DNA from 3 places in the Candidatus Limousia pullorum genome. Region 1 is predicted to be linked to each of the others. Evidence: a T-box and tRNA genes for the amino acid it is inferred to sense, from the RefSeq annotation. Region 1 holds a T-box; the other regions hold tRNA genes.

Region 1 (3,142 bases):
ATTTTAGCGTCAGCAGACATACCTACAGCCACGCTGCCTGACTTTACAACACCAGCCTGGAGGAAAATTCCGCCCTGGTCCTTAGTTGTGTTTGTAACTTCAATATCAAAGCCCTCGCCGGAGATAACGCCTGTATCGCCAATCTGGCCGCCGCTTTCACCGTAGAAAGGAGTTTTATTGAGAACAAATATTGCGCTCTCGCCCTCGCCTGCAGCCTCTACACGCTCGCCGTCCTTTACAATAGCGAGAATTTCAGCCTGAGTTTCATTTTCGCTGTAGCCTACAAACTCAGTTTTTGCAACGTCTGTAAGGTCTGTGCTGTCGCTTATCCAAGCATCTGCGCCTGCATTCTTTCTCATATCACGTGAACGCTTTTTCTGCTCTGACAAAAGCTCATAGAAACGGTCTATATCAACGGAGATACCCTTTTCCTCAAGGATTTCTCTTGTAAGGTCAATTGGGAATCCAAAAGTATCGTGAAGCTTAAAGCTGTCCTCACCGGAGAGAACCTCAACATCGCCTCTGTCGATAATGCCCTGGAGCATATTCATGCCCTGCTCAACAGTGTTAAGGAAGTTTTCCTCCTCAACCTTAATAAGCTTTGTGATGAACTCCTGCTTTTCTCTAAGCTCAGGATATGCGCTTTCGTTTTCCTTAATAACAGTTTCGCAAACCTTGTAGAGGAAAGGCTCTTTCATACCCAAAAGTCTGCCGTGACGTGCAGCTCTTCTCAAAAGTCTTCTGAGAACATAGCCCTTGCCCTCGTTTGATGGCATAACGCCGTCGCCAATCATAAAGGTTGTGCTTCTGATGTGGTCTGTAATAACACGAAGTGAAATATCGCTCTTTTCGCTCTCGCCGTACTTAACACCTGTAAGCTCGGAGATGTGCTTCATAATGTTCTGAACTGTGTCAACCAAGAACAGGTTGTCAACACCCTGCATTACACAGGCAAGACGCTCAAGTCCCATACCTGTATCGATGTTTGGATGGTCAAGAGGTGTGTAGTTGTTGTGTCCGTCGTTGTTGAACTGAGTAAATACCAGGTTCCAAACCTCAACAAATCTGTCGCACTCACAGCCAACATGGCAGTCAGGCTTGCCGCATCCCTTTTCAGGGCCTCTGTCGAAATAAATCTCAGAGCAAGGGCCGCATGGACCTGAACCGTGCTCCCAGAAGTTGTCCTCTTTGCCCATTCTTACAATGTGGCTTGGGTCAACTCCAACTTCCTTTGTCCAGATGTCAAAAGCCTCGTCGTCGTTTTCATAGATAGAAACATAGAGAAGCTCCTCAGGCATTTCCAAAACCTTTGTAAAGAATTCCCATGCCCAGGCTGTAGCCTCGTGCTTGAAATAATCGCCGAAAGAGAAGTTACCCAGCATCTCGAAATATGTTCCGTGACGAGCTGTAATACCAACACGCTCAATATCAGGTGTTCTGATACACTTCTGACATGTTGTAACACGCTTTCTCGGAGGTGTAACCTCTCCTGTAAAATACTTTTTCATAGGAGCCATTCCGCTGTTAATAAGCAAAAGGCTGTTGTCGTCCTTTGGAATAAGGGAAAAGCTTGGAAGTCTTAAATGACCCTTGCTTTCAAAGAAAGAAAGAAACTTTTCTCTCAATTCGTTAAGTCCTGTCCACTGCATAATTATTACTCTCCTTGTTTTCCTTTTATCTCATTCAATAAAATAAAAAACTCCTGCCCCAAAATGGGACAGGAGATAAACCTGCGGTACCACCCAAATTGCCGTTTTAAAATTAAAACGACCCCTTGAATTTCTTTAACGCAGAAATACGTCCGGCTCATCACCGAAAGCTCAGGGGCGGCCCATAACCTTTTCCGAAGAACTTTCCACCAGCCGTTCTCTCTCTTTGCGGAAATAAAAGTTAATTAACCCCGTCAACGCCGTAATAGGTTATATAATTTTATCTTGATTATTATACTCCCAATAAATCCTGTTGTCAATACAAAACATAAATCATTCCGCTGAATAAAATTCCATTGACACACCGGAGTCAAAAACAAGCACATCCTTTGGCATTTTTGAAATCTTATGTACAACATACATATCCCCGGTAGAACCTGCGATATTATAAATCTGAATCAGATATATCACCCAAAACCATTCAATACCGCAAATCAGGTTAAGTATCATCAGCACCACGCCCCAAATCATCATGGGAGCCGGCGCAGTAACAATGTACATATTTTTATTGAAATAATCCTTGCTGCCGGCATATGCATACAAGAGAGAAAATCCGTATTTAACGGTCTTTGAACCGAAAAATTTCATTGCCATTCCATGGACAAGTTCATGCAATACCAAGTAGATAAACATGCCGGCAAATATAATTATAATTTTTACAATGTCAAAATACAGAAAATATTCTCTTGTAGTAACCACGCCGGCGATTATTCCCATTACAGCGGCAACAGCCAAAGCGGCTATATTTATTCTAAGCGCAAGCTTTTTATCCTTTTGCAAGTCCAAGGATAAAATCCTTCTGTAGCCCTGCGGCAATTCAGATAAGCATTTCATTGTTCTAACCCTCATATTTAAAACAAATTATTTTTCTCTCGCAAGTGACTGAGCCATTCTGTGGTAAGTGTGTCTTATTCCCCTTATAGCCACACTGTAAGCCATAATATTTTCAGGCAGAGCCATTCCCACATAACCTGAATCGCCTATATGGTGAATATCGGTTCCTGTCATCTTACACTCAAGGGCAATTCTCTTTATTGTGTCTGTGTCTGCGCCCTCCTGGGATGTTCCTATAGATGTTATTGTAAGCTTTCCAAGGCTGTGGGCATAGCTTACAAGTCCTCTGATATACTCTGTAGTTATACCCGGAACTGTTCCCGGCGCAGGAAGAAGAATAATATCTGCTCCCGCATCGGCAAAGCTTTTTATATCATCCTTGGTTATAATATTTTCTCCGCCCTCTCCCACAATACCGGAAGCGTGCATTTTTCCTGCGCAAAGAGCAATTCTATCCCCAACTCTTTCGGAAATTGATTTCAGAGAATCTACAATAGCCTTATTGCTTACGCCGTTTCCCGGATTGCCGGTGAGAACAATCATATCAACGCCCATATCTGCGGCAATTTCAGCATTATCTGCTGTTGCATATCTTCCTG
Region 2 (3,142 bases), 1.1 Mb from region 1:
CCTTTCCTACATTGCAAAGGGCTGCAAATTCACCTGTTGTAAAGTATACTTTTTTATTTTTCATCAAATCACCTATTGACTATTGTGTTACCCTATACTTTATAATATCATCTGCAAAGAGAAAAATCAAATAAATTGTCGGAGGTATTGACATGAATAACAGTCTTGCAAAGGAGTTTGATTTAAAATCTCTGCTCAGATTTTCTGCTCCGTCCATTGCAATGATGGTATTTACATCTCTTTACACAATAGTGGACGGAATTTTTGTTTCTAACCTTGTAGGCACCGACGCACTGTCGGCAATAAACATATGCTATCCCCTGTTAAGTCTTTTTTATGCCATAAGCATTATGTTTTCTACAGGCGGATGCGCAGTTGTATCAATCCAGCTTGGTGAAGGAAATTCCAAAAAAGCTAACAGGCTCTTTGCTTTTATTACCTTGTCAGCTCTTGTGGTCACTGCGGCTTTAGCAGTTGTCAGTTTTATTTTTTTAGAACCACTTCTCACCTTTTTGGGATGCAGTGAAACACTTATGCCCTTATGCAAAAGCTATTTGTCGGTTCTTTTGGTGTTTGCTCCCGTGCTTACTCTTCAAATACTTTTTCAAAGCTTTTTTGTTGCCGCAGGAAAACCTGCTTTGGGTCTGATTTTAACTGTTTCCGCAGGTATTTCAAATATGATTTTAGACTATGTTTTTATGGCTCATTTCAACAGCGGTATTTCAGGAGCCGCCCTTGCCACTGCGGCAGGATATTTTATTCCTGCAATAGGCGGAGTGATATTTTTCCTTAAAAACAGAAATGGCCTTTGCTTCTCTCTTCCGCAGGCAGACTTTAAAGCCTTATTAAAAAGCTGTACAAACGGCTCTTCTGAAATGGTCACAAACCTTTCCACAAGCATCACCACAATGCTTTTTAACATCACAATGATGAAACACCTGGGAAACGACGGTGTTGCGGCTATTACAGCTGTTTTGTACAGTCAGTTTCTTTTGACTGCGCTGTATCTGGGATTTTCCGTGGGAGTTGCACCTATTCTAAGCTATCACTACGGGGCAGGAAACTGCGCATATCTCAATAAACTGAAAAGAATTTGCTATAAGTTTGTTTTAGCCACATCGGTGTTGTCCTTTGTACTGGCGTTTTCCATGAGCAATCCGCTGGCAAGTTTGTTTTCCGAAAACAATCAAAATGTACACGAGCTTATAAAGCACGGAATGATGCTGTTTTCTGTGGGATTTATCTTTTCAGGCTTTAATATATTCACATCGGCGTTTTTTACCGCACTTTCAGACGGCTTAACCTCCGCTATTGTTTCTTTTTCAAGAACCTTTTTATTTATCATAGCCGGTCTTTATCTTATGATGGCCATATTAGGAATCGACGGTTTGTGGCTGTCTATACCATTCGCCGAATTGTGCGCATTTATTATCAGCATTATATTTTTAAAAGCAAAACAAAAAACCATGTTTGAAAAATAGGCAAAAGAAAAAGGACTTCAAAACGAAGTCCTTTTTTCTTGGTGGAGACGATCGGGATCGAACCGACTACCTCTTGAATGCCATTCAAGCGCTCTCCCAGGTGAGCTACGCCCCCATAAGACGTTGATTATTATATCATACAGATAAAAAAATTGCAAGCTATTTTAATATATTTTTTGACTTTTTAAATGAAAAAATTAACGGGACACGGATAATCCGCATCCCGTTTTTTAATTACTTGTACAAAGTAAGGTTTGTAAATCCGTAAGTCGGCGTTGAGCTTCCGCTTTCTGGGGAAAGTTCAAATTTAAGGTTTGAACCGTAATTTAATGGTATTTCAAAGGACTGCAAACCGCTGTCACTGGAAATTGTGATTGTGTCCACAAGCTCGTTATCAACATAAACATTGAGAACACCGTTTACATCTTTTCCTCCGTCAACCTTACCCACATTGAAAGTAAGTCTTGAATAGCCGCCGCCTATTTTCATATTAGCTACACCGTTTCCGCTTGCAAACCAACCGTTTGAACTGTAAAGGGTAAAGCCTTCACGGTAGGTTTTGCCGTCAATTTTGAAGCTGCTGGTTGAGCTGTTTGTAAAGGTCTTGAGGTTTGTGCCGTCAGTTGGCGGACACTCTTCCATAAGGCTCACCGGCATATTGGTTTCAATTTCTTCTTTCTTATTGAGAAGCGTTGAATTGTCCGGCAAATCATTCAATGCCTTGTTTATTACAGTAAGGGCAGTTTCATAATTTCCTGCATCCATAAACTCATCGGCACTGCTTACTGCTGCGTTTACATATGCGTTAACACATTCGTTTCTGCAATTTGTAAGTGTTTCGTTGTCCGGGAACTGGGCAAGCATTGAATCTATAAGGTCAATAGCGTCCATATATTTTTCAGAAGCTACAAGCTGCTGTGCCTGAGATACCGAAGATGAAATATAACTGTCTGTACAGCTTGACTTGAGATTCAAAAGTGTGCTGTTGTCCGGATACTCTTTCAGAGTTTCATCAATCAAACTCAATGCATCCTTATAGTTTCCTGAATCTATAAGAGAATTTGCGCTTTCAACTGTTTCTGAAATAACTGCCTCTTCCAGACCCTCTTTACAGTTGTCGAGTCTTGTCTTTAACTCTGTATCATTAGGAAGATTTTCAACTGCTTCATTGAGAAGTTCAATAGCCGCTCTGTATTCATCAACTGTTTCACATCCGCTGGTTCTTGAAAGAATTTCTTCCTTATACTTTTCATATGAACGGTCTCTTGACGCAACCGCCTTGCTGTAGTCAGGGTCGCTTTCAATTACCTTGTCAAATTCCTTTGCAGCGGCAATATAATCACCGTTTGTGAAATACTTCTGTCCTGCCGCATAAGCCGCTCTTGACTCTTCCAAAGCCTCTATAGTTTCAAGGGCTTCTTTTGCCTTTTCGATAAATCTGTCGTCATCAAGGGCAATAACGCTGTTCAAAGCAATTTTAGCTTCATCATAGCTTAACACCTTATCACGATGTTCATTTAAAACTTGATCTATATAGGAGTTCATTTTGCCCTCAAAAATCCACATCTGTATAGGTGAATTTTTTACGCTTTCATTATAAATGCTCGCCGCTGTGTCGTATTTCTTATCTGCAAAGGCCGATATAGCTTCGCTGGCTGAGG
Region 3 (3,142 bases), 1.1 Mb from region 1:
GACACATTACAATAAAAACCGATTGACAACCACTGTTAAACAAAGATATAATTAACATAAAGTATTTATTTAGTAGTCTGTTAAACTACAGCTATTATTCGCAGACAAAGGAGATTTTCATTATGATAATATTTACAATCATATGTGCGGTAATGTATTTTATCTCCGCAATAATTCTTTTTATGCCAAAGTTCAGAAAGTACCCGTTTTTTAAGCCTTTCGGTGTTTATATGGCATATCAGGGTATCTGGACTCTTTTAAGCTACCCTGTAAATCAGCTTTTCCCTACAAATCAGGTTATGACTGTTTTGAATTACATCGGAAGCTTTGTTTTCTGTCTGTATTTTCTCTTTATTTATTTCACCTCTCAGAAAAACAAAGGCAATTCAGGCAAAAAACCTGTTAAAGCCAAAAAGTCAACTCCTGTTAAAGAAAAGAAAGCTGAACCAAAACGACGTCAGCCAAGATACAAGGATGACTCCGAGGATTTCGATTCTGTTATAGCTTCAACAAAGAAAAAGCGTTATACCGAAAAAACAGAAGAACCGGAAATCACATCAACCTATATTGACGATGAACCTGTCGCTCCTAAAAAGAGCAGCAGATTTGAAGAAAACAGTAAGGGCGCATCTAAATACAGCATAGATGATGAGGACCTGCTTTACAGCGAGTTCGACGATGAGGACGAGAACGAAGCAGACGAGCTGGAAAACGTAGAAATCACCGACGAGGACTTGGAATATTACGACGATGATAATACAGACGAGGATACCGAGGACGAAGAAGAGGTTGATTTGTACGACGACTTCGACGACGATATGCTGGATGATGAGGAAGAAGAGGAAGAACTCCCCGACGATTACGACGACGATGACCTTTATGTTGATTTTGACGATGACGATGATGACTTAGAAACATTAAGGGGCAGAAGATACAGAAAATAATAATAAATCCGGAGGAATTACATGGATCAATTTACAGGTTATCTTTTTACCGCAGTATGGGCAGTTATAGGAATTTATCTTGTCTATATGGGTAAAACGGTACACAAGTTTTGTTATTATATAAGTCTGCTGTTATTTTTCATGTTCGGATGGAGTCTTGCCGACCAGCTTATGACCGCCGACCTGTTTTCCGGCACGGCAGCCATTGTATACAGAGTTATAATAGCGCTGTTTTTGATTGTAGGTGTAATCATCTACTTTAAAAAAGTTCGCAGCAGCGATGATAAATAACATTAAATTAAAAAGGAAAGAAGTCTTAAAGTTGACCCAAAACGAAAATCACAAAATCATTCCTTATGAAGAAAAATATCTGAAAGACGCAGCCGCAATCTGGAACGAGGTTGTTGAGGAGCAAAACAGCTTTCCGCAAAACGTGCCTTTTACAGAAACGGAAGCTGACGAGTTTTTCAAAAGCCAGACAAGAACCGCCTGTCTTTTTGATGGCGATAAGATGATTGGAATATACATTCTTCATCCCAACAACGCAGGCAACTGCGGACACATAGCAAACTGCTCTTACGGACTCACCAAAAGCGCAAGAGGCAAAGGTCTCGGCAGACTTTTAGTTGAGGACTCCATAACAGAGGGGCAAAAGGCGGGATTCAGAGGAATACAGTTCAACGCAGTTGTAAGCACAAACTATGCGGCGATAAAGCTCTATCAGCGTTTGGGCTTTAAGATTTTAGCAACCGTCCCCGGCGGATACAAAAACCCAGACAACACATACACCGACACATACATTATGTTTCGTCTTTTAACTCCGCCTTGCAAAACTTCTCTTTAAAAATCAACCCCATTTCAAGGCGGGCGAAACCTTTTATTTAGTCTTTGGAATGGCTCGCTCACATTGGGGTTTATTTTTTGAATTTACAAATTCTAAATTAGTGATATAATATAAAAATATAAAAGCAATGGGCCTGTAGCTCAGCTGGGAGAGCGTTCGGTTCGCATCCGAGAGGTCAAGGGTTCGAACCCCTCCAGGTCCACCAAAAAAATCCGCAGTCTGCAAAAACACACTGCGGATTTTAAATTTTCTATAAAATATAAATATAAAATGTACAACTAAAACTTTTTTTGATTTTATGGTATAATGAAAATATCAACAAAAGAAAATGAAGTGATTATATGAAATACAAACTTATTGCCGCAGATATGGACGGGACTCTTTTAAACAGTGATGGAAAAATAAGTCCTAAAACCTCAAAAGCCATAAAAAAGGCTGTTGACATGGGCGTTGTTTTTACCGTATCCTCAGGCAGACCAATTCAGGGCATACTAAAATACGGCGAATTTCTGCCCCTTAATTTTCCTGCAATCACCTACAACGGGGCTATGATTGTAAATCCCGAAAACAGCGAAATACTTTTCCACAAAGCGTTGGAAAAAGATGACGCTTTAAAAATCTTAAAGTTAGGAGAGGAACGCTCCGTCACAATCTGTCTTTGGTGCGAAAACCGGCTTTTTGTGAACCGCATTGACGAAAGGGTAAACAAATACAAAAGGCTTTCCGGAGTTGAACCCATTTTGATTGACAGTAAAGAAGCTCTTGCGAAAAAGGGCGTTACAAAAATTCTCTGGTACGACGATACGGAAAAGATAAAAAGCTTTCAGGAAGCTTTACAAAATGAGAGCTTTAATGAGGTTACATTCTGCACCTCAAAGCCTGAGTTTTTGGAGTTTTTTAACAGCGGTGTTTCAAAGGCGGCAGCTATGGAGTTTTTGGGCAAGCTTTACGGCATTAAAGTCGAAGAGATGATAGCTATAGGCGACGGCGACAACGACCTTGCAATGATTGAATACGCAGGTCTTGGGATTTCCATGGAAAACGGCTCGGAAAAAGTAAAAAAAGCCGCCGGTTACATAACCGCTTCCAACGATAACGAGGGCGTGGCTTTAGCAATCGAGAAATTTATATTAAATCATATTTAATGTACGCCTTGTTATTTTATTGAAATTTATGTTATAATCAGAACAAAGAAAAAAGAAGAGGAATTGAGCTTTATGGCAAACGTAATATTAAAAAAAGGCGAAGGCAGACTTTTAAAATCCGGCGGAATGTGGATTTTTGACAACGAAATCTCCAAGGTTAAAGGGGATTATAAAAACGGCGACATTGTAAATGTGCTGGATTTTGACGA

What was found. A T-box is a leader RNA that pairs with one kind of tRNA and senses whether it is charged. The one in region 1 lies ahead of alaS (alanine--tRNA ligase), so its partner is inferred to be a tRNA-Ala.
Region 2: it encodes a tRNA-Ala, which carries the amino acid that the T-box ahead of alaS (alanine--tRNA ligase) is inferred to sense. The anticodon was not compared.
Region 3: it encodes a tRNA-Ala, which carries the amino acid that the T-box ahead of alaS (alanine--tRNA ligase) is inferred to sense. The anticodon was not compared.

What each region holds. Positions count from the first base shown of each region.
Region 1 is NZ_CM171614.1:1,420,464-1,423,605, reverse strand. It holds gene alaS (alanine--tRNA ligase) at 1-1,649, opposite strand, end outside; T-box leader at 1,711-1,916, opposite strand; gene CGICJO_RS06300 (DUF3267 domain-containing protein) at 1,983-2,543, opposite strand; gene CGICJO_RS06295 (DUF7916 family protein) at 2,571-3,142, opposite strand, start outside.
Region 2 is NZ_CM171614.1:2,538,733-2,541,874, forward strand. It holds gene CGICJO_RS11905 (MerR family transcriptional regulator) at 1-64, opposite strand, end outside; gene CGICJO_RS11910 (MATE family efflux transporter) at 153-1,481, shown strand; tRNA gene CGICJO_RS11915 (tRNA-Ala) at 1,521-1,596, opposite strand; gene CGICJO_RS11920 (hypothetical protein) at 1,716-3,142, opposite strand, start outside.
Region 3 is NZ_CM171614.1:358,966-362,107, forward strand. It holds gene CGICJO_RS01640 (hypothetical protein) at 123-944, shown strand; gene CGICJO_RS01645 (hypothetical protein) at 966-1,235, shown strand; gene CGICJO_RS01650 (GNAT family N-acetyltransferase) at 1,267-1,788, shown strand; tRNA gene CGICJO_RS01655 (tRNA-Ala) at 1,918-1,993, shown strand; gene CGICJO_RS01660 (Cof-type HAD-IIB family hydrolase) at 2,130-2,933, shown strand; gene CGICJO_RS01665 (class I SAM-dependent rRNA methyltransferase) at 3,006-3,142, shown strand, end outside.